DNA from 4 places in the Streptomyces sp. NPDC002265 genome. Region 4 is predicted to be linked to each of the others. Evidence: riboswitches for the same ligand, from Rfam matches in the RefSeq annotation. Region 4 holds a riboswitch; each other region holds the start of a gene.
The links. A riboswitch is a leader RNA that binds a small molecule or an ion and turns the genes downstream of it on or off. The one in region 4 is predicted to bind cyclic di-AMP.

Region 1 (7,395 bases), on a different contig from region 4:
CCCAGAGGTCGCAGGTTCAAATCCTGTCCCCGCTACTGAAGACTCAGGGCCGGAATCCAGTTCACGGATTCCGGCCCTGAGTGTTTTCACCACGGCTCCCGGCGTTCCCGCGGAGCCGTTTTCGCCGCCGCCGTCATCCGGTCGGCCCAACATCGCTCGCCCTGCGCGCCGACTCCGGCGAATCTGGACCTTCGTGGCTGGAGACGGCGGGAGACGAGTGGTGCGCTCTGGTGACCTGACGGGTGAGGGGCCGCACGAGGAACCAGGCGCGGCCGAGGGGCCCGGCACGGCCGCGGACGACCACCTCGTCCCGTACGCACGCGAGGGCGGCCGCCTCTCGCCCGACCCCGCCCCGGATCCCGGACCGGTGTCGGGGCCGGACCCCGGCCCAGGCCCGGACCCAGGCCCCGGCGAGCGGGCAGCCGCCGTGCCCGCCTCGCCCGACGCATCCGCGGCCCCTGCATCCTCCGTACCGTCCAGGTCCTCCGTGTCCGCCGACGCCACCGGCGACGAACGGCGGATCTGTCTCCTGCGGTCACTCCTCAGGGTGCTTCCCGCGCTGATGGCCGTCGGCGGGGCCGTCTACGGCATCTGCACGCCCCGCGGCTTCACCGGGGCGCCCCTCTTCACGGCCGCCCCGCTGGTGGCGGCCCCGCTGTACTCCTTCCTCGGCACCGCCGTCACGGGGGTGGCGGCCGTGGCCGGGGCGTACGCCGTGCACGCCCGGTCCACCCGGATCCCGGACGCCGACGCGGTCACCGAGATCGTCACCGTGGCCACGGTCGCCGTGATGGCCGCGGTCATCAACCGTGTCGTGCGCCGCGGCGACCAGCGCCTCGCCAGCGCCCGCGGGATCGCCGAGGCCGCCCAGCGCGCGGTGCTGCCCGAGCCCGCCGCCCGGATCGGCGGCTACGACGTCGCCGCCCGCTACGAGGCCGCCCAGGCCGACGCCTTCATCGGCGGCGACCTCTACGCCGTGCAGGACACCCCGCGCGGCGTGCGGCTGGTCGTCGGGGACGTACGGGGCAAGGGCATGGGGGCGGTGTCGGCGGTGGCCGTGGTCATCGGGGCCTTCCGGGAGGCCGCCGAGCAGGAGGCGACCCTGGAGGCGGTCGCGCAGCGGCTGGAGCGGGCGCTGGCGCGCGAGGGCACCCGGCGCGACGGGCCCGACGCCTTCGAGGGCTTCACCACCGCCGTACTCGCCGAACTTCCGCACGGGGACGAGACGGTACGGATCCTCAACCGCGGGCACCCGCCGCCGCTGCTGCTGCACCCGGACGGCACCGTGCGCCCCCTGCCCGCCCACGAGCCGGCTCTGCCGCTCGGCATGGGCGAGCTGGCCGGCCGGCCCGACCGCGCGGAGGAGACCCGGTTCCCCAGGGGCGCCACCCTGCTCCTGCACACCGACGGCGTCTCCGAGGCGCGCGACACCCAAGGCCGGTTCTACGACCCCGAGGAGCGGCTCGCCGGCCGCTCCTTCCGCGACCCCGAGGAGTTGCTCGCCGCTCTCGCGCGGGATGTGCACCGGCACTGCGGGGGAGGGCTGACGGACGACATGGCCCTGCTCGCCGTGCGGCGGCCCTGACCACGCCTCCGTCACCCGGAGTGATCGAACGACCCCCCTGCGCATAACATCTGAGTCACCATCAAAACCCGGGTGACTCCTGAGGCGTTGCCCCCGCGTCTCGCGCAAGGGCCAACTCGCCCGATTTTCGCCGGTCATCGCCTTAAGTCCTGGCCAAAAATGTTATTGATCAAGCAGAACGGCTTGGAATCCCGCCCCCGTGCCCATTAACGTTCGATAACGCAGCGCGGTTGTCCCAGCCGTCACAAGGCGGCTCCGTGCGCACGCGCCGAATCCCGCAAGGGAACCGGGGAACCAACACCCTGGGGTGAATCGCACGGCCACCACTGTCAGTGACAGGCGGTATACGCGCGTAGGAGACCTTCCTGCTCCGAACCCGTCAGCTAACCCGGTAGGCGAGAAGGAAGGAAGGAGCGCGCCCACGTGGCGTCCAACCCGCCTGCCCCTGAGGCCCCGTTCGTGCCGAGCCAGCCCGACGCCGAGGCTTTCGGCTTCGGCAGCTACCGCGCCGACGAGGGTCCGTGGGAGGAGTGGAATCCCACCGCGGAGACCGTTCGCCCCCCGCGCGGCAAGCATCGTGTCGCCAAGCAGCGTGGCGGGGGACTCGCCCGCAGCTCCACCGTCCTGGGTGTCGGTGTCATAGCCGCCGTCGCCGGCGGCGGAATGGCCAGCGCCAACACCGGCAAGCCCCCGGTCTCCATCTCCCTGCCCGATCTTCCCTCCGTCGGCTCCCTGCTGTCGGACGAGAAGCCCGCCGAGACCGCCCAGGACGTCGCGGCCCCGCTCAGCGGCATAGGCGTGACCACCGCCGAGACCGCCCAGGGCACCACCGACGCCGGTGAGGCGCTGCGCAGCCGGATCATGGCCCAGGCCGAGCAGCAGCAGACCCAGGTCGAGGCCAAGGCCGCCGCCGCTGCCGAGAAGGCCGCCAGCGACGCGGCCGCCAAGGCGGAGCAGGAGGCCAAGCAGAAGGCCGAAGCCGCCAAGAAGAAGGCGGAGGAGGAGGCCGCGAAGAAGGCCGAGGCCGAGCGCCTGGCCGAGCTCGCCAAGCAGTACACGCTGCCGACCTCCTCGTACACGATCACCTCGACCTTCGGCGAGGCCGGCTCCATGTGGTCCTCCGGGTACCACACGGGCCTCGACTTCGCCGCGCCCACCGGAACGCTCATCAAGGCGATCCACAGCGGCACGATCACCGAGGCGGGCTGGGCCGGCTCCTACGGCTACCGCACGATCCTCACCCTCGACGACGGCACCGAGCTGTGGTTCTGCCACCAGTCCTCGATCAGCGTCAGCGTCGGGCAGAAGGTCGCCACCGGCGATGTCATCGGCCGGGTCGGCGCCACCGGCAACGTCACCGGTCCGCACCTGCACCTGGAGGTCCACCCGGGCGGCAGCGCGGACGGGATCGACCCGATGGCCTGGCTGCGCGGCAAGGGACTCACCCCCTGACGTACAGGGCCCCCCGCGTCATCTGACCTCCGGCAGTCCTGGCGACATCCCCCCGACGCCAGGACTGCCGGTTTTTTGCTGCCCGGCCACGGGTCACGGGCCGTGGGCGGTCACGGGCCACGGTTCACGGAAGCGGTGGGAGCGCCGGACGGCGGCCGTACGGAATATCGCCTTCCGGGCCGGGCGTTGACATTGAGCATGACTTCTCTTCGCAAGCTCGGTTCCTCCGACCTCGAGGTCTTCCCGCTCGCCCTCGGCGGCAACGTCTTCGGCTGGACCGCCGACGAGGACCACTCCTTCGCCGTGCTCGACGCCTACGCGGCCGCGGGCGGCAACTTCATCGACACCGCGGACGCCTACTCGGCCTGGGCCGACGGCAACCAGGGCGGCGAGTCCGAGACGATCATCGGCAACTGGGTCAGGGCCCGCGGCAACCGCGCCGACGTCGTCATCGCCACCAAGGTCAGCCAGCACCCCGACTTCCCCGGTCTGACCGCCGCCAACATCAAGGCCGCCGCCGACGCCTCGCTGCGCCGCCTCGGCACCGACCACATCGACCTCTACTACACCCACTTCGACAAGCCCGAGGTGCCGGTCGAGGAGATCATCGGCGCGCTCGACGAGCTGGTGCGGGCGGGCAAGGTGCGCCAGATCGGCGCCTCCAACATCTCCCCCGAGCGGCTGCGCGAGTCCCTGGAGTTCTCCGACCGCGAGGGCCTGGCCCGGTACGTGGCCCTCCAGCCCCACTACAACCTGGTCTCGCGCGAGACCTACGAGGGAGAGCTCCAGGACGTCGCGGCCGGGTCCGGGCTCGCGGCCGTCCCCTACTACGCCCTCGCCTCCGGATTCCTCACGGGCAAGTACCGCCCGGGTACGACGGTCGACAGCGCACGGGCCACCGGCGCCGCCAAGCACCTGGAGACCGACCGCGGCCGCGCGGTCCTCGCCGCCCTCGACGAGATCGCGGGCGCCCATGACGTCGCGGCCGCCACCGTCGCCCTGGCCTGGCTCGCCGCCCGGCCGACGGTGCTGGCCCCGATCGCCTCCGCGCGGACGGTGGAGCAGCTGCCGGCCCTGCTCGGGGTCGCGGAGCTGGAGCTGACGGAGCCGGAGCTCGCCCGCCTCACCGAGGCATCGGCCTGATCCGGCCCGGCCGTCTTCCCCGGACGCGCCGGGGCTACGACCGGTACGGGTTGTAGGCGGGGTACGCGGCCGCCGGATATCCGTACGCCGGCCAGGCCACCGGGGCAGGCGCCGGCATCATCACCGGCACCGGCGGGGCCGTCGCCCGCGCTGCGTAGTCCAGCGCGGGCCGCGCCACCTCCCGGCGCTGCCACAGCTCGTGCAGCAGCTCCCGCTCCCGCACGACGAAGTCGCTGCCGGCCCGGCCCCGGCGACCCTTGCGCCGCAGGGCCGCGAGCGAGGTCGCGTACGTCTCGTACTGCGCCACCGTCCGCTCGGCCGGCTTGCCGAGGTGGTGCCCGGCGTACTCGCGGGCCAGCCGCCGGGCCCGCATCGAGCCGAGCGCGTACGGCTCGGCAGGGGTCAGCCAGCCCGCGGCGACGTACGCGGGCAACTCCTCGTACACGGACCGCAGTTCGCGCTGCCGGGTCCAGATCACCAGCCAGGTCAGCAGGCCGAACGCGGGGACCATGAACAGCCCGTACACGGCGAAGAACCCGTACTCGCCGAAGGTCGCGGAGCCGTTCCAGAACGCGTGCATGCCCATCGCGAGCAGCAGTCCGCCCGGCGGCAGCAGCACCCGGCGCACGCGCTGCCGGTCCGTGCACAGCGCGGCGAGGCCGAAGCCGATGCCGGTGAGGACGGTGAACAGGGGGTGCGCGAACGGCGACATGATGACGCGGACGAAGAAGGTCGCCGCGGTGACGGAGGCGATGCCCCGGTCCCCGCTGAGCTGGTCGGTGCCGAAGGCGGTGCCGAGATAGAGGATGTTCTCGGTGAACGCGAAGCCGGTCGCGGTCACCCCGGCTATGACGACCCCGTCGACGATGCCGGTGAAGTCCCTTCGGCGGAAGAGGAAGACGAGCAGCACGGCGGCGGCCTTGGCGGACTCCTCGACCACGGGCGCTATCACGGTCGCGCCGAGGGTGTCGGCGCCCGACGGATCGGCCGTCGCCGTCGCTATCCACTCCGTCGCGAAGCTGTTGGCGACGATCGCTATCAGCGCCGCGGCACAGGCGCCCCAGGCGAAGGCGAACAGCAGATTGCGCCAGGGGCCCGGCTGGACCCGGTCCAGCCAGCGGAAGGCGGTGACGAGCAACGGCACCGGCAGGACCGCGAGTCCGAGCCCGACCAGGAATCCCTCGGTGCCGGTCTGGCGGCGCACCAGCGCCAGGATGACGAGCCCGGAGAGCGCCAGCAACGTGATCACGGCGCCGTACCGCACCCCTGTGCGCTGCCACCAGCGTGGGTGCCGGACCCCGCCTCCGGCGGGGCCGAAGGGGTGCGTCGGATAAGGGGGAACGGTCGCCACGGCATTGACCCTAACGAGGGAGGGCTGGTCTTGCTGTTCCTTTTGTGCCGCCGGCCCGGCGGCCCGGACGGCCATGTCCACCACGGCCGCCGCGGTTACAGCGGCCGCTGCTCCTGCGGTTCGCGGTGCTGTACGCGACGGAAGAGCAGATCGTTCACGACATGTCCCTTGTCCAGTCCCTGGCCCTCGAAACGGGTCACGGGCCGGAACGCGGGACGGGGCGAGAAACCGCCCTCGGCACGGGTGTTCTCGAAGTCCGGGTGCGCGTCGAGCACGTCGAGCATCTGCTCGGCGTACGGCTCCCAGTCGGTGGCGCAGTGCACGAGCGCGCCGGGCCGCAGCCGGGTCGCGGCGAGGTCGAGGAACTCCGGCTGGATCAGCCGTCGCTTGTGGTGGCGCTTCTTGGGCCACGGGTCGGGGAAGTAGACGCGCAGCCCGGCGAGGGAGTCGGGGGCGAGCATCTCGCGCAGCAGGATGATGGCGTCCCCGTTGGCCACCCGGACGTTGGACAGCCCGTGGTGGTCGGCGAGGTTGAGCAGGTTGCCCTGGCCCGGGGTGTGCACGTCCACGCCGAGCACGTTGGTGTCCGGGTCGGCGGCGGCCATCTGCGCGGTCGCCTCGCCCATCCCGAAGCCGATCTCCAGCACCACCGGGTTGCCGTTGCCGAACAGCTCGCCGAGGTCGACGACGCGCTGCCCGTCGATGTCGAGCCCCCACCGGGACCACAGCCGCTGCAACGCGTCCGCCTGTCCCGTGGTCACCCGGCTGCGCCGCGGCTGGAAGCTGCGGATCCGCCGCTCGAAGTGCGATCCGGCGGGATCGGCCTGCGGGCCGTCGGGAAAGCGGGGCTCTCCCTTCGGCCGGGCGGGCCGGTCGGGCACATCGGTGCCGGACCGGTGCCGATGTGCGTCGGGGGCGGACCGGGGCGCTTCGGGGGAGGTGTTCAGCTCAGACACAGTGGAGTCGATTTTACGGCGCCCGCCGACAGCCCCGGCCGTGACCGCCCTCCTGGCCGGGATCGCCCTCCTGGCCGTGACCGTCTTCCTGATCACGGCGGTCTTCCCGGCCGTGACCACCCGCCTTGCCGTGACCGCCCGCCCGGTCGTGGCGGTCTTCCCGGTCGCGGTGGCTCCTGGGGCGGCCGTCCCCGCCGTCGTGGATCCCGTCCTCATGCCGAGCCCAGTACGGTCAGCGCCCTGCGGGCCACCTCCCGTCCGATCGGCAGCGAGGCCGTCGCCGCCGGCGAGGGCGCGTTCAGCACATGCACGGCCCGCGCGCCCTCCCGGATCAGGAAGTCGTCCACCAGCGTCCCGTCCCGCAGCACGGCCTGGGCCCGCACCCCCGGCGCCGCCCGCACGAGATCCCGCTCGGTCACCTCCGGCAGCAGCCTGCGCACCGCCTGCACGAACGCCCGCTTGGACACCGATCTGTGCAGCTCGCCCATCCCGTACCGCCAGTGCCGCCGGCCCATCCGCCAGGTTCCGGGCCAGGCCGCCGTACCGGCCAGGTCCCGAGGGCGTACGACCCCCCAGCCGTACCCCTCGCGGGCCAGCGCCGGCACCGCATTGGGTCCGACGTGGACCTCCCTGTCGATCCCGCGGGTGAGGTGCACCCCGAGGAACGGGAACGTCGGATCGGGCACCGGATAGACCAGCCCGCGCACCATCTCCGGCCGCGCCAGCTCGTAGTACTCGCCCCGGAACGGCACGATCCGCACCTCGGGCTCGTCCCCGGTCAGCCGCGCCACCTCGTCGCAGTGCAGCCCGGCGCAGTTGACCAGCACCCGCCCGCGCACGATGTCCCCGCGCGCGGTCCGCACGGCGACGCCCCGCTCCGGCCGCCGGTCGATCCGTACGGCCTGTGC
Region 2 (7,395 bases), on a different contig from region 4:
CGCCGTTCAGGATGTTCATCATCGGAACGGGCAGCAGGTGCGCGTTCGGGCCGCCCAGGTAACGGAAGAGCGGGAGGTCGGACGCCTCGGAGGCGGCGTGCGCGACGGCGAGGGAGACGCCGAGGATGGCGTTCGCGCCGAGCGAGCCCTTGTTGTCGGTGGCGTCCAGGTCGAACATCGCCTGGTCGATCAGGCGCTGCTCGGTGGCGTCGTAGCCGACGAGCTCCGGACCGATCTGCTCGATGACGGCGAGGACGGCCTTCTCGACACCCTTGCCCTGGTAACGGTTGGGGTCACCGTCACGGAGCTCGATGGCCTCGAAGGCACCGGTGGAGGCGCCGGACGGAACGGCGGCACGACCCGTGCTGCCGTCGTCGAGGCCGACCTCGACCTCGACCGTGGGGTTGCCTCGGGAGTCCAGGATTTCCCGGGCTACGACGACGTCGATGGACGGCACGAGCATCTCCTTCTGGGATGTGACGCAAGCTACGCCGGGCCGGAGAGCCCGGTGGTGATGCGCAGGCCTGTGGTGGCCGCGCGGGACTGAGCCTAACCGTCCCGGGGCGATCAACCAGTCGTTGACCGCGTCATGGACGGAACCGAGAGTAAATTGTTTCCGAACGGAACAAAGCCGGTTCGACAAAAAACCCCGTCCCGGTGCGTACGGGGGAAGAACGCACCGGGACGGGGAGCCCGTGGGGACGGGGGACGGCCCTCACGTGGCCTCCACAATGAAGGACACGGCTGGGAGGCCGCCGTGGTTCAGCTACGAGCGCGCTGTCACTTCAGGTGCAGCTGCTGGCCGGGGTAGATGACGTCGGCGTTGGCGACGACACCCTTGTTCAGCTTGAACAGCGCCTGCCAGCCACCCTTGACCTGGTGCTTCTGGGCGATGCTGCTGAGCGTGTCACCCTTGACGACCTTGTACTCGCCGTCACCCTTGGCGACCTTCTGGCCGGCCGGGGTGGTGACGGTCGGGCGCTCGGCGGAGCGGGAGGCGGTCTGCGTCTCGGCCGCGCGGGTGGCGGTGCTCGGCGCGGGGGCGGCAGCGGCGTAGGGGGTGCGGGACAGGCCCTTGCCGCAGACCGGCCAGGCACCCTTGCCCTGGGAGGCGAGGACCTTCTCGGCGATGGTGATCTGCTGGGCCTTGGTGGCCAGGTTGGCCTGCGAGGCGTACTGCGTGCCGCCGTACGCGGCCCAGGTGGAGGCGGAGAACTGGACACCGCCGTAGTAGCCGTTGCCGGTGTTGATGGCCCAGTTGCCGCCGGACTCGCACTGGGCGACGACGTCCCACTCGGCGGCGGTGGCGGCGGAGGCGTTGCCGGCCGCGAACAGCGGGGCGGCGATGGCGACACCGGTGACACCGGCGAGCGCGGCGATGCGGGTGGCCTTGGACGGGCTGCGGTGCGTGCCCTTACCGGAAAACAGCATGGTGGATCCCCTCACCGACGCCTGCGAGGTGAGCTGTCGGGTTCGGGCCGGTTGAGTTGCCCGGCCACGCCCCTCACGGGACGCGGCTTCACCCCGAGCCGGCACCAGCTTCAACCGCTGGGCCCGGCGCTTACCTTGGGTCCCCCGCTCCTGCCGACGGCGCTTGACGCGACGAATGTTCCCGGGCAGCCGCTGGCAGGATTCGGCGTTGCGGCAGCCGGTGCCCGCTGTGGCGAGCGGTCTCGACCGTAGACACGCGATCCGGGTATTTCCAAAGACGATCAGGGCTTCTGAGACTCATCCCACAGTTTCACCAAAACGGACATTTAGCGGTGAAATGGGGCGTCAACTCTCGCCGCTTTACGCCCGTTTAGGCAGGTGCCTCCCCGGCCTGACCGGGCAAGACACGGTCCTGGCCGGCACCACCCGCCCCCTGCCCACCGCGTCGTCCGTCGCGGGAATGCGGAGGGCCGGTCCGGAGGTGGCGGACCACCCCGGCGGGCGGGTCAGGAACCGTAGGCGGTCGAGGCGTGCCGGCCGATGAAGGACAGGTCGGCGTCGGCGGAGGGCGTGTCCTCGTCGGCGCTGGCGCCGCGGTGGCGGCCGGTGCCGGTCAGGTCACCCGTGTCGACCAGGCCCGAAGCGCCGATGGCCTGCCGGGAGTTGGCGGAATCATCCACCTTTGCATCGCTTGCGGAGGAATCGTCACCCTGAGCATCACTCGTGGCGGTATCGGCGCCATTGTCCGTCTTGTCCGTCGCGCTCGTGGAGGGGGCGGCGGTGGAGGCCGTACCGGAAGGCAGGGCGGAGGGGTCGGCGGACGCGGTGCCGGCGGCGGGCGTCGCGGACGGGTCGGTGGAGGCTCCGGCGGAGGAGTCGGGCAGGCCGAGCACGTCCGGCACCGAGGTCGAACCGCTCGCGTCGGACGCGCCGCTCGCGGAGTCGCCCGCCACACCCGTGTCGATGACGGACGTCGCGGAGTCCTGGGCGAGCCCCGAGGTGAGTCCGCACGTGGACCAGGCACCGGCACCCTGGGCGGCGAGGATCTTCTCGGCGACGGCTATCTGCTGGGACCGGCTGGCCAGATCGGCCCTGGCGGCGTAGTCGAGACCGCCGTACTGCTCCCAGTCCGCCTGGGTCAGATGCAGGCCGCCGAAGTGCCCGTCACCGCTGTCGGCACTCCAGGAGCCGCCGGTCTCGCACTGCGCGACCTGGTCCCAGGTGCTGCCCTCGGCCGCGCTCGCGCCGCCTGCGCCCAGCAGCGGGATGGCGATGGCGGAACCTGCCACTCCGGCCGCGACGAGCAGGGCCGGGGCCTGGCGGGGACGACGGTGACGACCGTTTCCGGAGAGCATGCGGAAACCTTTCGTACGACAGCGGTGACCGACACGGCGTGAGGCTGCGCCGTGTTGATGATTGAACGTATCGGCACACGATCACTTGTCACAAGTTCATGCCACGGAGATCACGCGCAGATCACAATGTTGACGGTGCGTCACCCCGGTACGGAACCCTCACGACTGCCGCCAATCGGTCAGACCGCCGTGAACTCCACAGGCAGGGCACGCAGCCCGCGCATGATGAGCCCACCACGCCATCTCAAGTCCGCTGGTTCCACGGCGAGTTGCAGGTCGGGGAGCCGGGTGAGCAGCGTGGTGAGCGCGGTGCGTCCCTCCAGCCGGGCCAGCGGCGCACCCAGGCAATAGTGGATTCCATGGCCGTAACCGAGGTGTTGGTTGTCACTGCGAGTGAGGTCGAGCACATCGGGATCGGTGAACCGCTCCGGGTCCCGGTCCGCGGCCGCCAGGACGACGAGGACGGGGTCCCCGGGGGCGATGTCCTGGCCGCCGATGGTCAGCGGCCCGGTCGCGAACCGCCAGGTCGCCAGCTCCACCGGCCCGTCGAAACGCAGGAGTTCCTCGATGCCGGTCTCCATCAGTGCGGATTCGCCCGCGGCCAGGGACGACTGGAGGCGCTCGCGCTGAGCGGGATGGGTCAGCAGGGCGTACATACCGTTGCCGATGAGGTTGACCGTGGTCTCGAACCCGGCGAACAGCAGGATGAACGCCATGGCGGCGGCCTCGTTCTCGGTGAGGTGCTCGCCGTGGTCGGAGGCGCGGATGAGACCGGAGATGAGGTCCTCGCCGGGTGCGGCGGTCTCGGGCAGCGCCTCCCGCTTGCGGTGGATGAGCTCGGCGAGATAGCCGCGCATCTTCTTCACCGACCGTGCGACCCCGCCCCGCGGCCCGCCGCCGTGCCGGATCATCATGCCCGCCCAGTCCCGGAAGTCGTCCTGGTCCTCGCGAGGTACGCCGAGCAGGTCGCAGATGGCGTAGATGGGCAGCGGGAAGGCGAACTCGTGGATGAGGTCGGCGGAGCCCCGATCGGCGAAGCCGTCGATCAGCCGGTCGGTCAGCTCCTGCACGCGCGGCGCGAACTCCGCGACCCGGCGCGGGGTGAACGCCGTGCTGACCAGCCGCCGGAGCCTGGTGTGGTCCGGCGGGTCGATGTTGAGCAGATGGGTCATCAGCTCGGCCTTGCGTTCACCGGGGATGCCGGTCTTGCCCTTGGCGTGCGCGGGCTCGTCGTGGTGCGCGGGGTTCTTGCTCAGCCGCTGGTCGGCGAGGGCCTGCCGGGCGTCCGCGTACCGGGTGACCAGCCAGGCCTCGACCCCGCTGGGCAGCCGGGTGCGGTGCACGGGGGCGTGCTCGCGCAGCCAGGCGTAGGCCGGATACGGATCGGCGGCGAACTCCCAGGTGAAGAGATCGGGGGCGGGGCGGTCGGGCACGGGTACGGGGTCGCCGGGGGCGGGCTGGTTGGTCACGCCCCGACGTTAGCTGGCTTTCATCGTTCGGCCTGCGGGGCCGTCAGCTCGCGCAGCCGGCGCTGCGCCTCCTCGTGGCCGCTCTCGGCCGCCGTCCGCAGCCAGTGCTCGGCCAGGACCAGATGGGCCCGGCCGAGCAGGTGGGTCACGTGTGCGTGCGGGGCGTCCGCGACCGCCGCCCGCAGATACGGCAGGGCCTGCTCGGCCTTCCCCTGCCCGAGGAGCAGTTCCCCCACCCGCGCCGCCAGGTCCGTACGCCCGGCGTCGGCCGCCTTGCGGAACCACTCCAGCGCGGTGGCCTCGTCCTCGACGTCCGCACCCAGCTCGCCCAGGAGGTGCATGGCCTCGGTGTCCCCCGCTTCGGCTCTCGGGGCGAAGACGGCGTGGGCGGTCCTGCGGACGTCGTGGTGCGCGTCGGCGTCGTGGCGCGTCCCCTCCAGCGCGCAGCGCCAGAGGGCCGCGCGCACCGGCGCCGACGTCCGCCGCGCCTGCGCGACCAGCGATCCGTACGGCCGCCACGCCGCCGCCTCGCCCTCCCCCGCGCCCGGCCCCGGGACGGGCACCAGCAGCCCGGCCACTCCGTGCCGCGGTGTGGCCGCCCAGGCCGTCGCCTCCTGGAAGGACTCCCCGCCCGGCCGCCTTCTGCCGTAGCACGAGGCCGCCTCCCTCAGCAGGCGGTCCGGCATGCCTCCGGTGACTCCGCAGCGCGCGAGGTCGACGGCCGCCCGGACCAGCAGGTGCCCGTACGGATGGCGGCTGTTGGACCACCCGGAGCTGTGCCACAGGTCTTCGAGCTCGGGGCCGAGTGCGAGGAACTGGGTGACGCCCTCGTCGGACCACTCCCACGCGTCGGCGAGCCGGTCGTCGTCGCGGTGCCCGGCCAGCCGGGCGAGCTCGTCCTCGCTCCACCAGGAACGCACGCGCGCCACCCGCGCCCGGGCCAGCAGCTTGGACGCGGGTCCGTCGCCGAAGCGGTGTTCCTCGTAGACCTCGTCGCGCAGGGTGGCCACCACGGGGACGCGCAGTGCGGAGAGCCGGCCCAGCAGTCCCAGGTTCAGGCCGTGTTCGCCGAGGTGGTCCTCCAGCTGGTCGAGCCACAGGACATGGCGGCCGGCCCGGCCGTGCAGCGCCTCCGGCAGACCGCGCAGATCCGTACCGGGAGCGGGCGCGAAGACCCGGCCGGAGTGCCCGACGGCGTGGGCCGCGGCGGACCAGGCCGTGCGTGACTTGCCGGACAGCGGGCCGCCGGTGACGACCAGAAGGTCGTCCCGCTCGTGCCAGCCGCGCAGCCCGGCGTCGATGTCCCGTTCCACATAGGCCGGAAGACGCGCGAGGTCCGCGCCGCCCGGCCGCCGCGTGGGCCGCACGCCCAGGGTGACCGGGTCGATCTCGTCGGGCGTCGGCCAGCGGCCTGGGTCGGGGAGCGCGGCGCCGGGGTGGTTGACGTAGGTGTGCTGGCTCCCCACGACCGGCCCGTGGAAGGAGCCCTGCCGGAAGTCGACGTGGTCCCCCGCGACGCCCGGCCGGTCGGCCGGCTCCCCGGGTGCCCCGGGCTTCTCGGCGGGAGGCGGGACGACCTTGTCGCGCTCGAGGATGCGTCCGGTGACGCGGGCCGCCCGGTCGGCGGTACGGCGGGCCTCAGCGGGTTCGGAGAACCGGCCGACCAGGGCCGCGAGCCCGCCCGCCGCCTCGTGGTCGGCCGAGTTCGTCAGCACATCGAGAAAAACGCCCGCCCACCGCGTATTGGAGTACGACAGCCTGCTCGCCGGACCCCGCAGCAGCTCGGATTGATCGGCCCACCCCGCCCGCTCGAACCATGTCGCGAACGCCTCGCGCACCAGTGCCGCCTCGCCCGACCGGTGCAACCCGGCGACCAGCGTCCGCGCCCCTCTGGCCGCCAGGTCCTCCAACTCCCGTTCCACCCAAGCCCCCTGGCCCCTCGACCGTCCCTGAGCCAACCGTACTGACCCCGGTGGCCGTCATCGCACGGCTCGGCCGAAGGTCAGTCCTCCGCGGCCCGGATCGCGTCCCGGTACGCCCGCGCCGCCGCTCTCAGCGCCGCCTCCGGGTCGACGCCCCCCGACTCGGCCCGCACCGCCAGGGCCAGCAGTTCGTAGCCGATGCCTTCGCCCTGCGGGACCGGGACGTCCAGGCCGGCCGTGCGGGCGCGGGAGGCCAGCTTGGCGGCGAGGGCCAGGCCGGGCTGGTGCACGGGGATGCCCTCGGTGACGGAGGTGCGCCGCTTCTCCTCGGCCTTGGTCCGCAGCCAGTGCTCCTTGACCTCCTCGGGGGTGGTGGCGGTCTCGTCGCCGAAGACGTGCGGGTGGCGGTGGATGAGCTTGGCGACGATGCCCGCGGCCACGTCGTCGACGGAGAAGGGGGCCTCGGGGTCCTCCTCCGCGATACGGGCATGGAAGACGACCTGGAGGAGGACGTCGCCGAGCTCCTCGCGCAGCTCGTCCCGGTCGCCGTCCTCGATCGCCTCGACGAGCTCGTACGCCTCCTCGATGCCGTACTTAGCCAGGCCCTTGTGGGTCTGCCGGGACGACCACGGACACGCGACGCGGATGCGGTCCATGACCTGGACGAGGTCGAGGAGGCGGGCGCCGGGGAGGTCGTAGGAGGCGGGGAGCAGCTCCAGTTCCGGCATCGCGACGCGGCCGGAGCCGGCCAGCCTGGCGAGGCCGTCCGTCAGCGCCGGTTCGCCCTCGGCGGTGGCCACGACCACCACCGTGTGACCGCCCGCGCAGAGGTCGACCAGGTCCTCCGCGGCCGGGGACGCCTCGTCGACGGCTATCCCCGCCTCGCGCAGATACGGCAGCTGCGGGTGGGCCGCGTCCGCGCACAGCACGCGGTCGGCCGCGCGCAGCGCCTGCCAGGCGGGCCAGGACAGCAGGCCCGGGGCGACCCGGTGGCTGGTGGTGAGCAGGACGACGCGGCCGGTGGCGGCTTCGGGGCTGGCTGTGTTCACCCCTCGAACGTAACGCACGGCACCGACAGCCCCGGGGGTCGTCCCCCGGCGGTGCGGACCCGCCGCGTACCCGTCACGCCGTCTGCTGCGAACCCGCCGCCGCGACCTCCCGTACCCACGGGGTCTTCGCGTCGACGCGGCTGACCTTCTGGGCGTCCCAGTCGCCGTA
Region 3 (7,395 bases), on a different contig from region 4:
TGCACCACCGCGTCGCACAGCTCCACCAGGGCCCGCTTCGCGTCGCACTCCCGCAGCGGTGCCAGCGCGGCGCGCGCGTCCTGCGCGTACCGCACGGTGTCCTTGCGTGCCTGCTCCAGCGCGGGGTGCTCGCGCAGTGCCGCCAGCGCCTGCGCCAGCTTCGCGTCGTCGGTCAGGTCGGAGTCCAGCAGCTCGCACAGCGCGATGTCCTCCGCCAGCCCCAGCCGTGCCGCCCGCTCCCGCAGTCGCAGCACCGGCAGCGTGGGGATGCCCTCGCGCAGGTCCGTCCCGGGCGTCTTGCCCGACTCGCGGGACTCCGACGCGATGTCCAGCACGTCGTCGGCCAGCTGGAAGGCGACTCCCAGCCGCTCCCCGTACTGCGTCAGCACGTCCACGACCGTCTCGTCCGCGCCGGACATCATCGCCCCGAACCGGCACGACACCGCCACCAGCGATCCGGTCTTGCCGCCCAGGACGTCCAGGTAGTGCTCGACCGGGTCGCGCCCGTCCTGCGGTCCCGCCGTCTCCAGGATCTGGCCGGTCACCAGCCGCTCGAACGCCTCGGCCTGCACCCGCACCGCCTCGGGCCCTAGGTCGGCCAGGATGTGGGACGCCCGCGCGAACAGGAAGTCACCGGTGAGGACCGCGACGGCGTTGCCCCAGCGGGTGTTCGCGCTGTCCACCCCGCGCCGCACCTCGGCCTCGTCCATGACGTCGTCGTGGTACAGCGTGGCGAGGTGGGTCAGTTCCACCACCACCGCCGACGGCACGATCCCGGGTGCGTACCGGTCCCCGAACTGCGCCGCGAGCATCACGAGCAGTGGCCGGAAACGCTTCCCGCCCGCCCGCACCAGATGCTGGGCGGCCTCTGTGATGAAGGGGACCTCGCTCTTGGTGGCCTCGAGCAAGCCTTCCTCGACAGCCGCCAATCCGGCCTGGACATCGGCTTCCAGAGCCTGGTCCCGCACGCTCAGCCCGAACGGCCCGACGACGGTCACGAGGGGTCTCCTGTCTGCTGGTGTCCACTGGCGCTTGCGCGGTTTGTCGATAGGTCGCTGCCACCACCTCAAGTCAGCGTATCCGGTCACGTTTCGATCACCGATAGCCCCCACGGTTACCGGCCAGGCGGTACCGGATCATGCCCGGGATGTTTCCGATCGGACGACAAGGACGAGCTTCGGCTGTTTTCTGCTGATACGGCGATGCCTGTCGGCCCGCCGGAGAGCGGCGATCCGCGCCCCAGGGCCGCACGTACCGCCGCCTCCCGCCGCCCCGGCCCGGCCGGGCGAAAGCACCCGACCGGGTTCACGCCCCCGCCGCGCGCGACACGCCCCGCGACACCCCACCCCCCTGCCGGGCCCGCCGCGAGAGGCGACCGGGCCGTCCGGATCCGGCCGCCCTCCCCCCGACACGTACGGCGGGCACGGCAGGCGCGGCAGGCGCGGCAGGCGCGGCGACGGACCGTCAGACACGACAGAAACATGCCTTATGTACCTTTATGTCCGATTCATCGCTATTAATTACAGAATTCCACTTGGCGGCAAATGGGACCGATTCCGTAAGCAGTGAATTGGGTCACTCGGGCCAAAAATGGATGCATCGGCCATCTATCCTCGCCACCCTTCCACGGCAAGCGAGTTGAGCCTTGGCAACCGCAAAGGATCAAGTGTCCCAAATGCCTCAGACCAAGGTCAAATAGGGCGAGGTGTGAATCAGACACTTGTTCCGGACATGTGCTTTCGCATACGTTCCCGGCAAGTCGGGCGAACACCTAATCCTGCCGCCGCCCTTCACCACCACCGAACACACCCGCACGGCAGGAGCGGGGGACCCAGGTAAGCCGCCGGACCGGACATCGCACCCGCAACGGCTAGGGGTTGAGCCGCATCGCCACAGAGCAGCGCGGACGGGCACCTCCCGGCCCGAACCCGACAGCTCACCTCGTAGGCACCCGAGAGGAATCACGTCATGCACGCTGCCGGTAAGAACCGTCGCGCCCGTTTCGTCCGCACCCTCGCCGTCGCCGGTACCGGCGCCGCCGTGCTCGCCCTGCCGCTCCTCGGCGCCACCTGCGCCTCCGCGGCCACCACCACGCCCGTGACCGCGACCCCCAAGTACACCAACAACCTCGACGGCTGGATCCGGCAGTCGCTGGCGGTCATGGCCCAGCACCACATCCCGGGCACCTACAACGGGATCCACCGCAACGTGATGCGCGAGTCCTCCGGAAACCCGCGCGCCATCAACCTCTGGGACTCCAACGCGGCCAAGGGCATCCCGTCCAAGGGCCTGCTCCAGGTCATCGACCCGACCTTCGCCCGCTACCACGTGGGCGGCACGTCGTTCGACATATACGACCCGGTCGCGAACATCACGGCCGCCTGCAACTACGCCGCCGCGCGGTACGGCTCGATCGACCGCGTGTTCAGCGCCTACTGACCGGCCCCGCCCGGGACGGTCACCTCTCTGCGGGAAAGAGTCTTTCGAGGACGACGGCGATGCCGTCGTCCTCGTTCGACAGGGTGATCTCGTCGGCCACGGACTTGAGTTCGGGATGGGCGTTGGCCATCGCCACGCCGTGGGCGGCCCAGTCGAACATGGGGATGTCGTTGGGCATGTCCCCGAAGGCCAGGGCGTGTTCGGCGCGCAGCCCGAGGTGCTCGGCGGCCAGCGCCAGGCCGGTCGCCTTGGTGATGCCGCACGGCTGGAGTTCCACGGTCCCCGGCCCCGACATGGTGACCGTCGCCAGCGAGCCGACCACCGAGCGGGCCGTCGCCGCCAACTCGTCGTCGGACAGGGCGGGATGGCGCAGCAGTACCTTGCTGATGGACTCGCACCACAGATCGTCGCGCCGTCCGACCCGCACCGCGGGCAGGGTCGGGTGCGGCATCAGATAGCCCGGCTCGATGAGCGTGAGGCCGTCGACCCCGTCCTGGTCGACGGCCGCGTACACCTGTCCCACCTCGGCCTCGATCTTGCCGAGGGCGGTCGCGGCCAGCTCCCGGTCGAGGGTGACCGACCACAGCAGCCGGTCCGCGCCGACGTCGTACAACTGCGCGCCCTGCCCGCACACCGCGAGCCCGGCGCAGCCGATGACGTCGAACAGCGGCCGCACCCTCGGCGCCGGGCGGCCCGTCACCACGAGGTGCCGGGCACCGGCCCGGGTCACCCGCGCGAGTGCGTCCAGGGTCCGGTCGGAGAGCGTGTCGTCGCCGCGCAGCAACGAGCCGTCCAGATCGGTGGCGACGAGTGAGAATGCGAGGGGAGCGGCCATGATCAGAGAATACGGACCCCGCGCCCTCGCGACTCACCCTCGTTTCGGCCCCAAGTGGCGCCTGCGGGCTCCTTGATGGCGCCGGCGGGCAGCCCCGCGGTCTCCGACGGCTCCCGGGACGGCCCCCGTTGACCTTTTCGTCCCCGGCTCAGCCGTGGGCCGCCGTCAGGTGCTTCGCCAGCCGCGGAGAGGCGAACTCCGTGCCGCACACGAACCGCATGACCGGGCCGTACGAAGCCGCCGCCGGCAGTCCGGTGAGGTACAGACCGGGCACGGACGACACATATCCCGCACCGAGCCTGGGAGTGCCTCGGCTGACCACGAGTTCGGCACGCAGCCGGTGGCCCAGGAAGTCCATCGCCGCCATGTCCACCCGGTAGCCGGTCGCCGCTATGACGTGGTCGGCGGACAGCCGGTGGGTGCCGCCCGAGTGCGGGGCGACGGTCAGCGTCGCCCGGTCGTCCGCCGCGCCCGCCTCGACGATCCGTTCGACCTCGCTGACCTGTACCTTTCCCTCGAAGCGGTCGCGCAGCCACCAGGCGCCGAGCGGACCGAGCACACGACGGACCAGGTAGTGGCGGGTCCGGTCCGGCAGGTATCGGTAGGGGTGCGGGTAGTAGCTGAGCGCCCACAGCGACCAGGCGCGGCCGAAGGGGGACTCGGGGCACAGCCTGGGCTGCTTCCACGGGGGTGCGCCGAAGGCCACCCGGCCACGGCCGCGCGCGACCACGTGCACCTGCGCGCCCGCCTCCGCCGCGAGCGCCGCCGTCTCCAGCGCGGACTGGCCCGCGCCGACCACGATGAGTTCCCTGCCGGAGAAGCGGCCGAGGTCGTGGTGCTGGGAGCTGTGGGAGACCGGACCGGCGGGCGAGGGTCCGTCCGCCCCGGCGACGGTCAGCTCGGGGGGCAGATGGGACAGCCCGGCCAGGCCCGTGGCCACGACGACCGCGCGGGCGGTGAACAACTCACCGGAGTCCAGCTTCAGTTCGAAGCCCGAGCCGCGGGGTTCCCCGGCCCTGCGCTCGACGGAGACCACCCGCACCCGCTCCAGCCGCGGCACCAGCCGCTGCTGGAACCACTCGCCGTAGCCGATGAAGGTCTCGGCGGGGATGATGTCCTCGTCCGTCACGAGCCGGCGTATGCCGGCCGCGTCGCAGTAGTCGGCGAGCGTGTGGCCGGTCTGCGGCGCGTCGATGCTGGAGGCCACGGGCGTCGATTCAGCAGCATGCCCGCGGGCATGTGGTCGCGCCAGCTGACCATGGGATCGCCGAAGACGCGGACGGGGACACCGCGCGCCCGCAGATGGGCGGCGGTCGACAGGCCGAAGGGTCCGGCACCGATGACTGCTACGGGTCGACTCACGAAGTCCCTCCCCAGGACGTCACTTCGTCACTTCGTGGTGGTGCTGCCGCCGCGGCGGTTGGTGCGCCACAGCTGATACAGGTGCTTCGCGCCCGGCCGCACGAAGCGCGCGAGCATCGTGAAGAACGGCCGCAGGTCGTCACCCGCCAGCCAGGCCAGCTCCGTGCCGCTCGCCCGCGCCGGTGCGTGCGGCGCCGTATAGCCGCTTCGGCGGTAGGCGAGCAGGGCGGGCAGGTCGATGTTCTCCACGAGATACCGGTGGCCGGCCCGCTGTTCCCCCTCCGTAACGGCACGCCCGGTCAGATCCAGATGCATGGCGCGCACGACGTCCACCCCCGATCCGCTCTCGAAGAGCCGGAAATGGGCGCCCATGCGCGGGTTGAAGTCGAGGAGTTTGTACTGTCCGTCGCGCCGGTCGAAGCGCAGGTCGCGGTCGACGATTCCGGTGAAGCCGATCTGTTTGACGAAACGTGCGGCGAGGTCCGCGAGTTCCGGATTGTCGACTACGTACGCATTCGCCGTCATCCCCGCGTGCGGCGGCCAGGAGCGGACCTTCACTCCGGTGAACATCGCCAGCGGGGTCGAGTCCCGGTCGAAGTAGGCGTGCACGATCCAGTCCTCGGCCTGCTCCCTCGGCAGGTATTCCTGGAGAATCACCCCCGGGTCGCCGGGACGGCCGGCCCAGTCGCGGGCGAGCGCCAGCAGGCCCTCGCGGGTGGCGATCCTCGTCGTCCCGTTCACCGCAGGCCGTTCCCGGCGCACGAACGCCTCACGGTTCTTGGCCACCACCGGGAAGCGGGCCTTCTCGGCGAAGGCGACGATGTCGTCGTAGGTCTGCGGGAAGGCCGCCGACGGGCTCGGGATGCCGTGTTCCACACACAGTTCGTGCAGGCCCTGCTTGCTGGCCAGCCGGCGCGGCAGCTCCGGCTCGACCCGCGGGAAGAGGAAGCTGCCGCCGAGCGCCTAACTGGTGCTCGGCGATCAGGACGGCGGCCTCCTCGTCGGTGGGGACGAGCACGGCGGGACGGCCGATCCGGCGGCCGATCCGCAGCAGCCCCTCCACCAGGTGCTCCGGCTCCTCGGTGCCGGTGGTCGGCCAGACGAACGCCCGCTCCAGATAGCGGGAGGCCGCCGCGGGTGTGTAACGGTCCTCAGTTGTCGCGTACATCGGGACGCCCAGGCGGACCAGACTGCGGATCGCTCCGACCCCGCCGTGGTGCAGCGGATAGTCGCCGAACTTGACGATCAGACCCGGCACTCCGCCGTCGGCCTGTAAAGGCACGCTGCCGTCGCTCCCGGCCACGGGTTCCCCCACGTGTCCCCCTCCACGGACCGGACCCAGCCCGTCCGTGTCACGAAAAAAGCGCTAAGCCGGAATTGACCGCTCCGACAACCCCAAAAGGGGCATTGCAAACTCTTTAGACACTGCCCAAGACAGGCAACTCGGCCGTAACGTGTGGCGCGGCCACATGAAACGCATCGTGTGGCAAGAACAGACGGAAAGCACCGCACGCATCCGAGAGTGAGGCAGCACCCATGCCCCCCTTCGACGTCCCCGAGGGCGATCCCTTCGGGCCGCACAACCTGCCGTACGGCGTCTTCTCCCCCGCGGGTTCGGACTCCGCCGAGCGCAGGGTCGGTGTCCGGCTCGGCGATCACGTACTCGACGCGGGGGCCGCGGCCCGGGCGCTCGGCTCGCCGTACGCCTCCGTGCTCGCCCGGCCCACCCTCAACCCGCTGCTGGCGGCCGGCCGCACCGTGTGGTCCGACGTACGGCGCGCGCTGACCGGGTGGGTGACCGTGCCGGCCCACCGGCAGGTCGTCGAGCCGTTCCTCCACCCCCTGTCGTCGGTGACCCTGCATCTGCCCTTCGAGGTCGCCGACTACGTGGACTTCTACGCCTCGGAGAACCACGCCCGCAACGTCGGGCAGATCTTCCGCCCGGACGCGGCGGACTCCCTGACCCCGAACTGGAAGCACCTGCCCATCGGTTACCACGGGCGGTCCGGCACGGTCGTGGTCTCGGGGACGGACGTCGTGCGGCCGTCGGGCCAGCGCAAGGCGCCCACCGACGAGGCCCCGGTCTTCGGCCCGTCGGTCCGGCTGGACATCGAGGCCGAGGTCGGCTTCGTGGTGGGGACGCCCTCGGAGCCGGGCCGCCCGGTGGCGCTCGGCGACTTCCAGGAGCACGTCTTCGGCCTGTGCCTGCTGAACGACTGGTCCGCACGCGACATCCAGGCCTGGGAGTACGTCCCGCTCGGCCCCTTCCTCGGCAAGTCCTTCGCCACCTCGGTGTCGGCGTGGATCACACCGCTGGACGCGCTGGACGACGCGCGGGTGGCACCGCCGGCCCGCACGCACGCCCTGCTGCCCTACCTGGACGACGCGGGCGAGGAGCCCGGCGGCTACGACCTGCGCATCTCCGTCGCGATCAACGGCCATGTCGTGTCCGAGCCGCCGTTCTCCGGCATGTACTGGACCGCCGCCCAGCAGCTCGCCCACATGACCGTGAACGGCGCCTCGCTGCGCACGGGCGACCTGTACGGGTCGGGCACGGTCAGCGGTCCCGCCGAACGCCAGCGCGGCTCCCTCCTGGAGCTGACCTGGAACGGCCGCGACCCCCTCGAACTCCCCGACGGCAAGCGGGCGTTCCTGGAGGACGGCGACGTGGTGACCATGACCGCGTGGGCGCCGGGTCCGAACGGGCTGCGGGTGGGCCTCGGCGAGGTCACCGGCCGCGTGGTGCCGCGCGACTGACC
Region 4 (7,395 bases):
GTCGAGGAGCCGCTCGCGCAGCCGTTCCCGGGTCCCGGGGGTCAGCTTGAGCCCCTGCTCCAGGTAGGCGTCGACGCCGCCCCAGTTCTCCTCGATGGTCTCCAGCGCCGCGGCCAGGTACTCGGCACGCGCGTCGAACAGGGGGCTGAGCAGCTCCATGACCTCGGGGGAGTAGCCGGCCGAGGACGAGTCGCTGCGGCGCACCTTGTAACGGCGGTGCGTGGCGTTGGACTCCAGGTAGTCGGCGAGGATCGCCTCGCGCTCCACCCCCAGGGCCAGCAGCGTCACGGCGATGGACAGGCCGGCGCGGTCCTTGCCCGCCGCGCAGTGCATCAGGACGGGGACACCGTCCTCGGCCAGCGAGTGCAGCACCCGGGAGTGCTCGTCCGTCCGTTCCTTGACGATGGTGCGGTACGACATGATCATCCGGTGGGCGGCCTTGCCCTCGCCGAGGATCGCGCGCAGCTGCTCGATCTCGCCGTCGCGGACCATCTTCCAGAACTCGGAGCCGTCCGCCGGGTCCGACAGCGGCAGGTTCACATTGCGCACGCCGGGCAGCTCGACGTCCGGGCCCTCCAGCTTCTGGTCCGCCGCGTTGCGGAAGTCGAAGATCGTGTGCAGCTTCAGGGAGGACAGGAACGCCGCGTCCTCGTCGGTGGCGTGCGCCAGGTGACCGCTGCGGAACAGCACGCCGTGGCGCACCCGCCGCCCGTCGGCGGTCGGCAGCCCGCCGACGTCACGGAAGTTGCGCACTCCGGCCAGTTCGGGCTCGGTCGACGGGACCTGCTGCGTCAAGGGGGGCTCCTCCCGCTGGACCCGTCGGCGTGGCTCGGCGGGTGGCCGACGGGATGCGCTGTCGACGATACGACATCGGTTCCAGGGGGACCGTGTTGCCCACAGCCCCAAGGGTCGATGCGCCGATCGTCCTTCTGTATCACCTCTGAGAGATATGACCGAAATAAACCCTTCGCGCCAAGTCGCCCCGGAGTAAAGGTGACTGAGTGACGGGCGCGTGAGCAGGGTCATATCGGTGACCGTGCGTGGTACGTCATGTTCACGCAATCAGTGCGCTTTTTTGGGGGGATGTGAAGCGAGAGGGTGGTGAATTCACGGAGGGTAATCGGGATCTCTCGTAACGGATCAAGCAAATCGGGCAGATCCGGAAGAGGGCGCTTGTCCCCTTGCGGCGGGCTCGCCTACGTTCCAGACCGATCCGGACGGACGCCTAATCCTGCCGCCGCCCGGTGTCCGCACACTCACCCGTGCACGGCAGGAGCGGGGGACCCACAGGCTCGACCGCCTGGTCCCGTCACCGGAACAGGCTAGGGGTTCAGCCGCGCCGCGAGCGCGGCCGGACATCTCCAGTCCGCACCCGACAGCTCACCTCGTAGGCGCCGGAGAGGAAATCGCCATGCCCGCGAAGGGTAAGCACCGCCGTCCCAAGACCCTGCGTCTCACCCGCTCATTCGCCGTCGCCGGAACCGGCGGCGCCGCGCTCGCCCTCCCGCTGCTGGGAGCCACCGGTGCGCACGCGGCGACGCCGCAGTCCGCCGCCCAGTCGGTTCCCGGCACGGCCGTGCAGTCCGTCCCGGCGAGCGGCCAGAAGACCGCCGAGCAGACTGCCGGGCAGAGCACGGACGTCCGTACCTACACGGTGGTCGCCGGCGACTACCTCGCGAAGATCGCCGACGCGCAGCACGTCGACGGCGGCTGGCACCGGCTCTACCAGGACAACCGGGCGGCCGTCGGGGCCGATCCGTCGCTGATCCACCCCGGTCTGAAGCTCAGCATCGGCGCGGCTGCCGTGACGGGCGGGGGTGCTCGGTCCGCCACCCCGCAGGCCGACGCGCCCAAGTCCCCGTCGGCGGAGTCCTCCTCGGCGCAGTCCGCGTCCACGGAGTCCTCGTCCGCGCAGTCCTCCGCGTCGAAGCCCGCCGCCCCGCAGGCCGCCGCGCCGCAGGCCACCGCCAGCGGCTTCGTGCTCCCGGTCGCCGGCGCCCCGATCGGCACCGCGTACCACGTGGCGGGCAGCATGTGGGCCAGCGGCCACCACACCGGCGTCGACTTCGTCGTCCCGACCGGCACCCCGCTCAAGGCCGTCGGCGCGGGCACCGTCGTCTCGGCCGGCTGGGGAGGCGCGTACGGCAACCAGGTCGTCATCCGGCTCGCCGACGGCCACTACGCGCAGTACGCCCACCTGTCCCAGCTCTCCGTCTCGGCCGGCCAGGCCGTGACCGCGGGTCAGCAGGTCGGCCTCTCGGGCGCGACCGGCAATGTGACCGGCCCGCACCTGCACTTCGAGATCCGCACCACGCCGGACTACGGCTCCGACATCGACCCGATCGCCTACCTCCGGGCGCACGGCGTCGCCGTCTGACCCGCGGGCCGTCCGACCGACGGGCCGCCGCCTGACAGCCGGGCCGTCCGAACGACGGGCTGTGCGGCTGACGGACTGTCCGACCGACAGGCCGTCTCCCGCGCGCGTCTCCGCCGTCGAAGGCCGGACCCCCACCCCGGGGTCCGGCCTTCGGCGCGTCCGGGTGCGGGCACTGCGTCGACGTCCCGGATCGCACGCTTATTCCCTGATTGGGCAACTCTTTAGGAGTGGCTTATCTCACCGTCCGTCAACCCATGGCTACGGTCGCGTAGGTCACATTCGAAGGTGAATCATGAGCCGATGTGGCAGACGATTCGAAGAGTGACAGCAGAGCAGTGATCGGGTCGTACGTAGCGGTGGGGGACAGCTTCACCGAGGGCGTCGGCGACCCCGGCCCCGACGGGGCGTTCGTCGGCTGGGCCGACCGGTTCGCGGTACTCCTGGCGGACCGGCAGCCCGAGGGCGACTTCCAGTACACCAATCTCGCGGTACGCGGAAAGCTCCTCGACCAGATCGTGGAGGACCAGCTTCCGCAGGCCGTCCGACTCGCGCCGGACCTGGTCTCCTTCTGTGCCGGCGGCAACGACATCCTCCGGCCCGGGACCGATCCCGACGAGGTGGCGGAGCGGTTCGAGCGCGCGATCGCCGCGCTGACCGCCGTATCCGGCACGGTCATGGTGACGACCGGCTTCGACACCCGCGGTGTTCCCCTGCTCAAGCACCTGCGCGGGAAGATCGCGACCTACAACGGGCACGTCCGGGCCGTCGCCGACCGGTACGGCTGCCCGGTGCTGGACCTGTGGTCCCTCAAGTCCGTCCAGGACCGCAGGGCCTGGGACGACGACCGGCTCCACCTCTCGCCCGAGGGACACACGCGGGTGGCGCTGCGCGCGGGCCAGACCCTCGGCGTGGAGGTCCCGGCCGACCCCGAGCAGCCCTGGCCGGCGCTGCCGCCGCGCGGCACCCTCGAAGTACGGCGCGACGACGTCCACTGGGCGCGTGAGTACCTGGTCCCGTGGATCGGCCGACGGCTGCGCGGGGAGTCCTCGGGCGACCACGTGACCGCCAAGGGCGCGCTGTCCCCGGAGGACATCAAGGAACGGATCGCGTCCGTGGCCTGAGCGGCCGACGGACCCGGGCGCGGGGCCGGTCCTCCGGCCGGCTCCGCGTCTACGCCGTCAACGCCTCCCGCGCGAGCCCCAGTTCCCGGGCGAGCGCCTCGTCCACCCACTCCTGCGCGCGGGCCCGCGAGACGGCACCGGGGTACGACGTCAGCTGCACGGCGAGCCCGTCGAGCAGCGCCGTCAGACGCAGCGCGGTGGCCGCGGGGTCCGGGCACTCGAACTCCCCGGCGGCCACACCGTCCGCGACGACCTCGGCGAGCGCCGCCTTCCACCGCCGGTCGAGGTCGCGCGTGACGTTCTGCAGCGCGGGCTCGCGAAGCGCCGCCGCCCAGCCCTCGATCCATAGCCGCCAGCCCTTGGCCTGCCCCGTGGGGGCGTACCAGCGCACGGCCGAGCGCAGCCGCCGCAGCGCGGTCGTCCGGCGGCCGAGCAGCTTGCGCAACCGGGCCAGGTCCTCCTCGGCCGCGTAGGTGAAGGCGGCGGCGACCAGCTTCTCCTTGGTCGAGAAGTGGTAGAGCACCAGCGCGTTGCTCACCCCGAGTGCCGAGGCCACGTCGGCGATCCTGACCGCCGCCACGCCCCGCGCCTCGATCTGCTGCACGGCGGCCCGCAGCAACTCCTCGCGCCGCTCCGCCACGTTCAACCGCACTCTCGCCACCCGGTCACCCTAGTGCCGCACCCCGGCTGCCGGTACGGCGAAGTGATCCGTACGAAACGGGTCCGGGCGCGGGACGGCCGTCGCCGGTGACGGGTGCCACGGCTGCCCGCGGGGCGGACGGGAACGTACGGCCGGGCACCGGCGTTGTGGCAGGAGCCGACCATAATGAAGCGTCCTGACTCCCCCTGGAGGTGCCGTGCCCGGTTCCCGTTCCTCGAGCCTCGGGCTCCGCTCGTTGCAGCCCGCGGCCTTCGGCGCGGACCCGAGCGGCGGGCGCATGGCGCGCATCCGCAGATCGCCCCACTTCAAGGACGGGGTGTTCCAGAATCCCGGCGGCCCGTCCCGGATCCGGCCCTCGGGCTCCGCCGCCTCCCTCGCGAAGGTCTACTTCGACCGGGAGGCCAAGTCGCACCGCGCCCCGAGCGGCACGATCCCGGTGCACGCCACCACCCTCGCCGACCTCGCCCGGCCGCCCGCCTCCGGACTGCGGCTCACCTGGATGGGACACTCCAGCGTGCTCGCCGAGATCGACGGCCGACGGGTGCTGTTCGACCCCGTCTGGGGGGAGCGCTGCTCGCCGTTCGCCTTCGCCGGTCCCAAGCGGCTGCACCCGGTGCCCCTGCCGCTGGCCGCGCTCGGCCCGGTCGACGTCGTCGTCATCTCCCACGACCACTACGACCACCTCGACATGCCCACGATCAAGGCGCTGGCGGGCACGGACACCCTGTTCGCCGTGCCGCTCGGGGTCGGCGAGCACCTCGAACACTGGGGTGTGGCGGCCGACCGGCTGCGCGAGCTGGACTGGCACGAGTCGACCCGGATCGGCGGCCTCACCCTGACCGCCACCCCCGCGCGCCACTTCTGCGGCCGTGGGCTGCGCAACACCCAGCACACGCTGTGGGCTTCCTGGGTGGTGGCCGGCGAGGAACACCGGATCTACCACAGCGGTGACACGGGCTACTTCGACGGATTCCGGGACATCGGTGCGGAACACGGCCCGTTCCACGCCACAATGATCCAGATCGGTGCTTACTCGGACTTCTGGCCCGACATCCATATGACTCCGGAGGAGGGGGTCCAGGCCCACCTCGACCTCCAGTCCGGTGACCCGGCGGCCGGCGTGATGCTGCCCATCCACTGGGCGACCTTCAATCTGGCGCCGCACCCGTGGGCCGAGCCGGGCGAGGGCACGATGCGGGCCCTGCACAAGGCCGGAGCGAACCTGGCGGCCCCGGTGGCCGGCGAGCCGTTCGAGCCGACCGTGGCGGCGCCCTCGGCACCGTGGTGGCGTGCCGTCGCCAAGCCGCCGACCGGGGGCTGGCCCACATGGCCGCCGGTGGCGTCGGCCGGACCGGAACCGGCCTTCGCGGGGGAGTAGGGGGCGATCCGTCCGGGGCCGGACCATGCGCGGCCCCGTTTCCTCTCGTGCTCCGTCGGCACCCGTGCGCGGTCGGGCGGATGCGCGGTCGGGCGGCGACGGTTCTCGCCCTTTCGGCATCACCGAGCCTTTCGACATCACCGACGGTGACTGTTTCTGATCGGTTGAGACCAACTTCTTACTGCCGGGTTCTCTTCGTGTTCCCCCTGGGGGAGGGGGGTCCGGTGGGTTTATCGGTCTTTCGTGCGAGGCCTCATACCAGAGCGGGATGCTCCCCGTGGGACTTTGCCAACTGCCCACCGCACCTGTCGCAAGCGCGACTACTGTGAGTGTCCGCCGGGCGACGCAGGGCCGAATTCTTCGACTCTCCCGACCGGCATCGCGATGGCGCATGCCCGAGCTGCGCACCACGCGTGAGCAACCAGGCTCAGGCTCGACGGACCAGCACGAGGACACCGATGTCTCACCTCCGCGCACCGGCCGCACGCGCAGACCGCCGTGACGGCGGCGGGCGGCACGGGCGGCCGGTCGCCCGCCCCGCCGTCCCGCTGCCCGAGGCCCACATACGGCCGCAACTCCTGCGGCTCGCCGTGCTGCCGCCCATCGCGGTCGCCCTCAGCGCGTGCGCGGCGATCCTGGTCACCGCCCGCTCCGCCGGGGCCGGACAGGGCATCACCCTGTGGGCGGTGCTGACCGGCGCCCTCGCGGTCACCGTCGCCGGGATCCTGATCGCCGCCGTCGCCGCCGACCGTGCCGCCCGGTCCGTGACCGACCGGATCGCCGCGCTGCGCCGCAGCAGCGCCCGCGGCGAGGCCGATCTGCGCGCCGTGGTCGAGGCGTTACGACGCGGCGAGAACGCGCCCCGGCGCAAGCCGCGCGGCGGCCCGGCCAAGGACGCGGACGAGTTCGAACTTCTCGCCGCGGACCTGGCCCGCGCGCACGACGGCGCCGTCACCGCCGTCGTGCAGGCCGCCCAGCTCTCCAGCCAGACGGGCAGCGAACAGAAGCTGGAGGTCTTCCTGAACCTGGCCCGGCGGCTCCAGTCGCTGGTGCACCGGGAGATCTCCATCCTCGACGAGCTGGAGAACCAGATCGAGGACCCCGACCTGCTCAAGGGCCTCTTCCACGTCGACCACCTCGCCACCCGCATCCGCCGTCACGCCGAGAACCTCGCCGTGCTCGGCGGGGCGGTCTCGCGCCGGCAGTGGAGCAACCCGGTGTCCATGACCGAGGTGCTGCGCTCCGCGATCGCCGAGGTCGAGCAGTACTCAAGGGTCAAGCTCGTCCCGCCGGTCGACGGCGAGCTGCGTGGTCACGCTGTCGCCGACGTCATCCACCTGCTGGCCGAACTCGTCGAGAACGCCACGGTGTTCTCCGCCCCGCACACCCAGGTGCTGATGCGCGCCAACCTCGTCACCTCCGGGCTCGCCGTCGAGGTGGAGGACCGCGGGCTCGGCATGCCCGCCGAGGAGCAGAGCAGGATGAACGACCTGCTCGCCGACCCCGACCAGGTCAATGTCGCCCGGCTGCTCGCCGACGGCCGGATCGGGCTCTTCGTCGTCTCCCAGCTCGCGCGCCGACACGGCATCAGGGTCCGCCTCCAGACCAACATCTACGGCGGGGTGCAGGCCGTCCTGGTCGTGCCGCAGGGGCTGCTCGGTACGGCGCCGGGTGGCGTCGTCGGGGCCGTCGCCGTGCCCCGGCCGGCGGATCCGGCGGCCGGTCCCGCCGGACCGCAGCAGTCCGGGACCGGATCCGCCCCGGAGCCCGGACGGCACCTCGCGCCCGCCGCACCGGCCGTCCCGACCGGCCGACGGCGTCGGCAGCAGCGTGACGACGACCGCGGCACCGTCGTTCC

Region 1: another riboswitch for cyclic di-AMP. It lies ahead of ABT085_RS37195 (M23 family metallopeptidase); the one in region 4 lies ahead of ABT085_RS11860 (M23 family metallopeptidase).
Region 2: another riboswitch for cyclic di-AMP. It lies ahead of ABT085_RS17680 (transglycosylase family protein); the one in region 4 lies ahead of ABT085_RS11860 (M23 family metallopeptidase).
Region 3: another riboswitch for cyclic di-AMP. It lies ahead of ABT085_RS16330 (transglycosylase SLT domain-containing protein); the one in region 4 lies ahead of ABT085_RS11860 (M23 family metallopeptidase).

Annotation. Positions count from the first base shown of each region.
Region 1 is NZ_JBEOWS010000325.1:3,582-10,976, reverse strand. Features, by position in the region: tRNA gene ABT085_RS37205 (tRNA-Met) at 1-35, shown strand, start outside; gene ABT085_RS37200 (PP2C family protein-serine/threonine phosphatase) at 221-1,585, shown strand; cyclic di-AMP (ydaO/yuaA leader) riboswitch at 1,842-1,998, shown strand; gene ABT085_RS37195 (M23 family metallopeptidase) at 2,009-3,037, shown strand; gene ABT085_RS37190 (aldo/keto reductase) at 3,236-4,180, shown strand; gene ABT085_RS37185 (PrsW family intramembrane metalloprotease) at 4,215-5,531, opposite strand; gene trmB (tRNA (guanosine(46)-N7)-methyltransferase TrmB) at 5,627-6,487, opposite strand; gene lhgD (L-2-hydroxyglutarate dehydrogenase) at 6,700-7,395, opposite strand, start outside.
Region 2 is NZ_JBEOWS010000088.1:6,265-13,659, forward strand. Features, by position in the region: gene eno (phosphopyruvate hydratase) at 1-463, opposite strand, end outside; gene ABT085_RS17680 (transglycosylase family protein) at 781-1,431, opposite strand; cyclic di-AMP (ydaO/yuaA leader) riboswitch at 1,435-1,603, opposite strand; gene ABT085_RS17685 (transglycosylase family protein) at 1,938-2,786, opposite strand; gene ABT085_RS17690 (cytochrome P450 family protein) at 2,966-4,255, opposite strand; gene ABT085_RS17695 (sel1 repeat family protein) at 4,276-6,177, opposite strand; gene ABT085_RS17700 (nucleoside triphosphate pyrophosphohydrolase) at 6,258-7,226, opposite strand; gene ABT085_RS17705 (SurA N-terminal domain-containing protein) at 7,300-7,395, opposite strand, start outside.
Region 3 is NZ_JBEOWS010000077.1:4,057-11,451, reverse strand. Features, by position in the region: gene ABT085_RS16335 (polyprenyl synthetase family protein) at 1-998, opposite strand, end outside; cyclic di-AMP (ydaO/yuaA leader) riboswitch at 1,788-1,963, shown strand; gene ABT085_RS16330 (transglycosylase SLT domain-containing protein) at 1,969-2,439, shown strand; gene ABT085_RS16325 (HAD family hydrolase) at 2,459-3,274, opposite strand; partial or broken gene ABT085_RS16320 (FAD-dependent oxidoreductase) at 3,423-4,636, opposite strand; partial or broken gene ABT085_RS16315 (carboxylate--amine ligase) at 4,664-5,918, opposite strand; gene fahA (fumarylacetoacetase) at 6,173-7,393, shown strand.
Region 4 is NZ_JBEOWS010000048.1:32,584-39,978, reverse strand. Features, by position in the region: gene ABT085_RS11865 (tyrosine-protein phosphatase) at 1-795, opposite strand, end outside; cyclic di-AMP (ydaO/yuaA leader) riboswitch at 1,248-1,409, shown strand; gene ABT085_RS11860 (M23 family metallopeptidase) at 1,412-2,377, shown strand; gene ABT085_RS11855 (SGNH/GDSL hydrolase family protein) at 2,713-3,498, shown strand; gene ABT085_RS11850 (TetR/AcrR family transcriptional regulator) at 3,548-4,159, opposite strand; gene ABT085_RS11845 (MBL fold metallo-hydrolase) at 4,356-5,537, shown strand; gene ABT085_RS11840 (sensor histidine kinase) at 5,996-7,395, shown strand, end outside.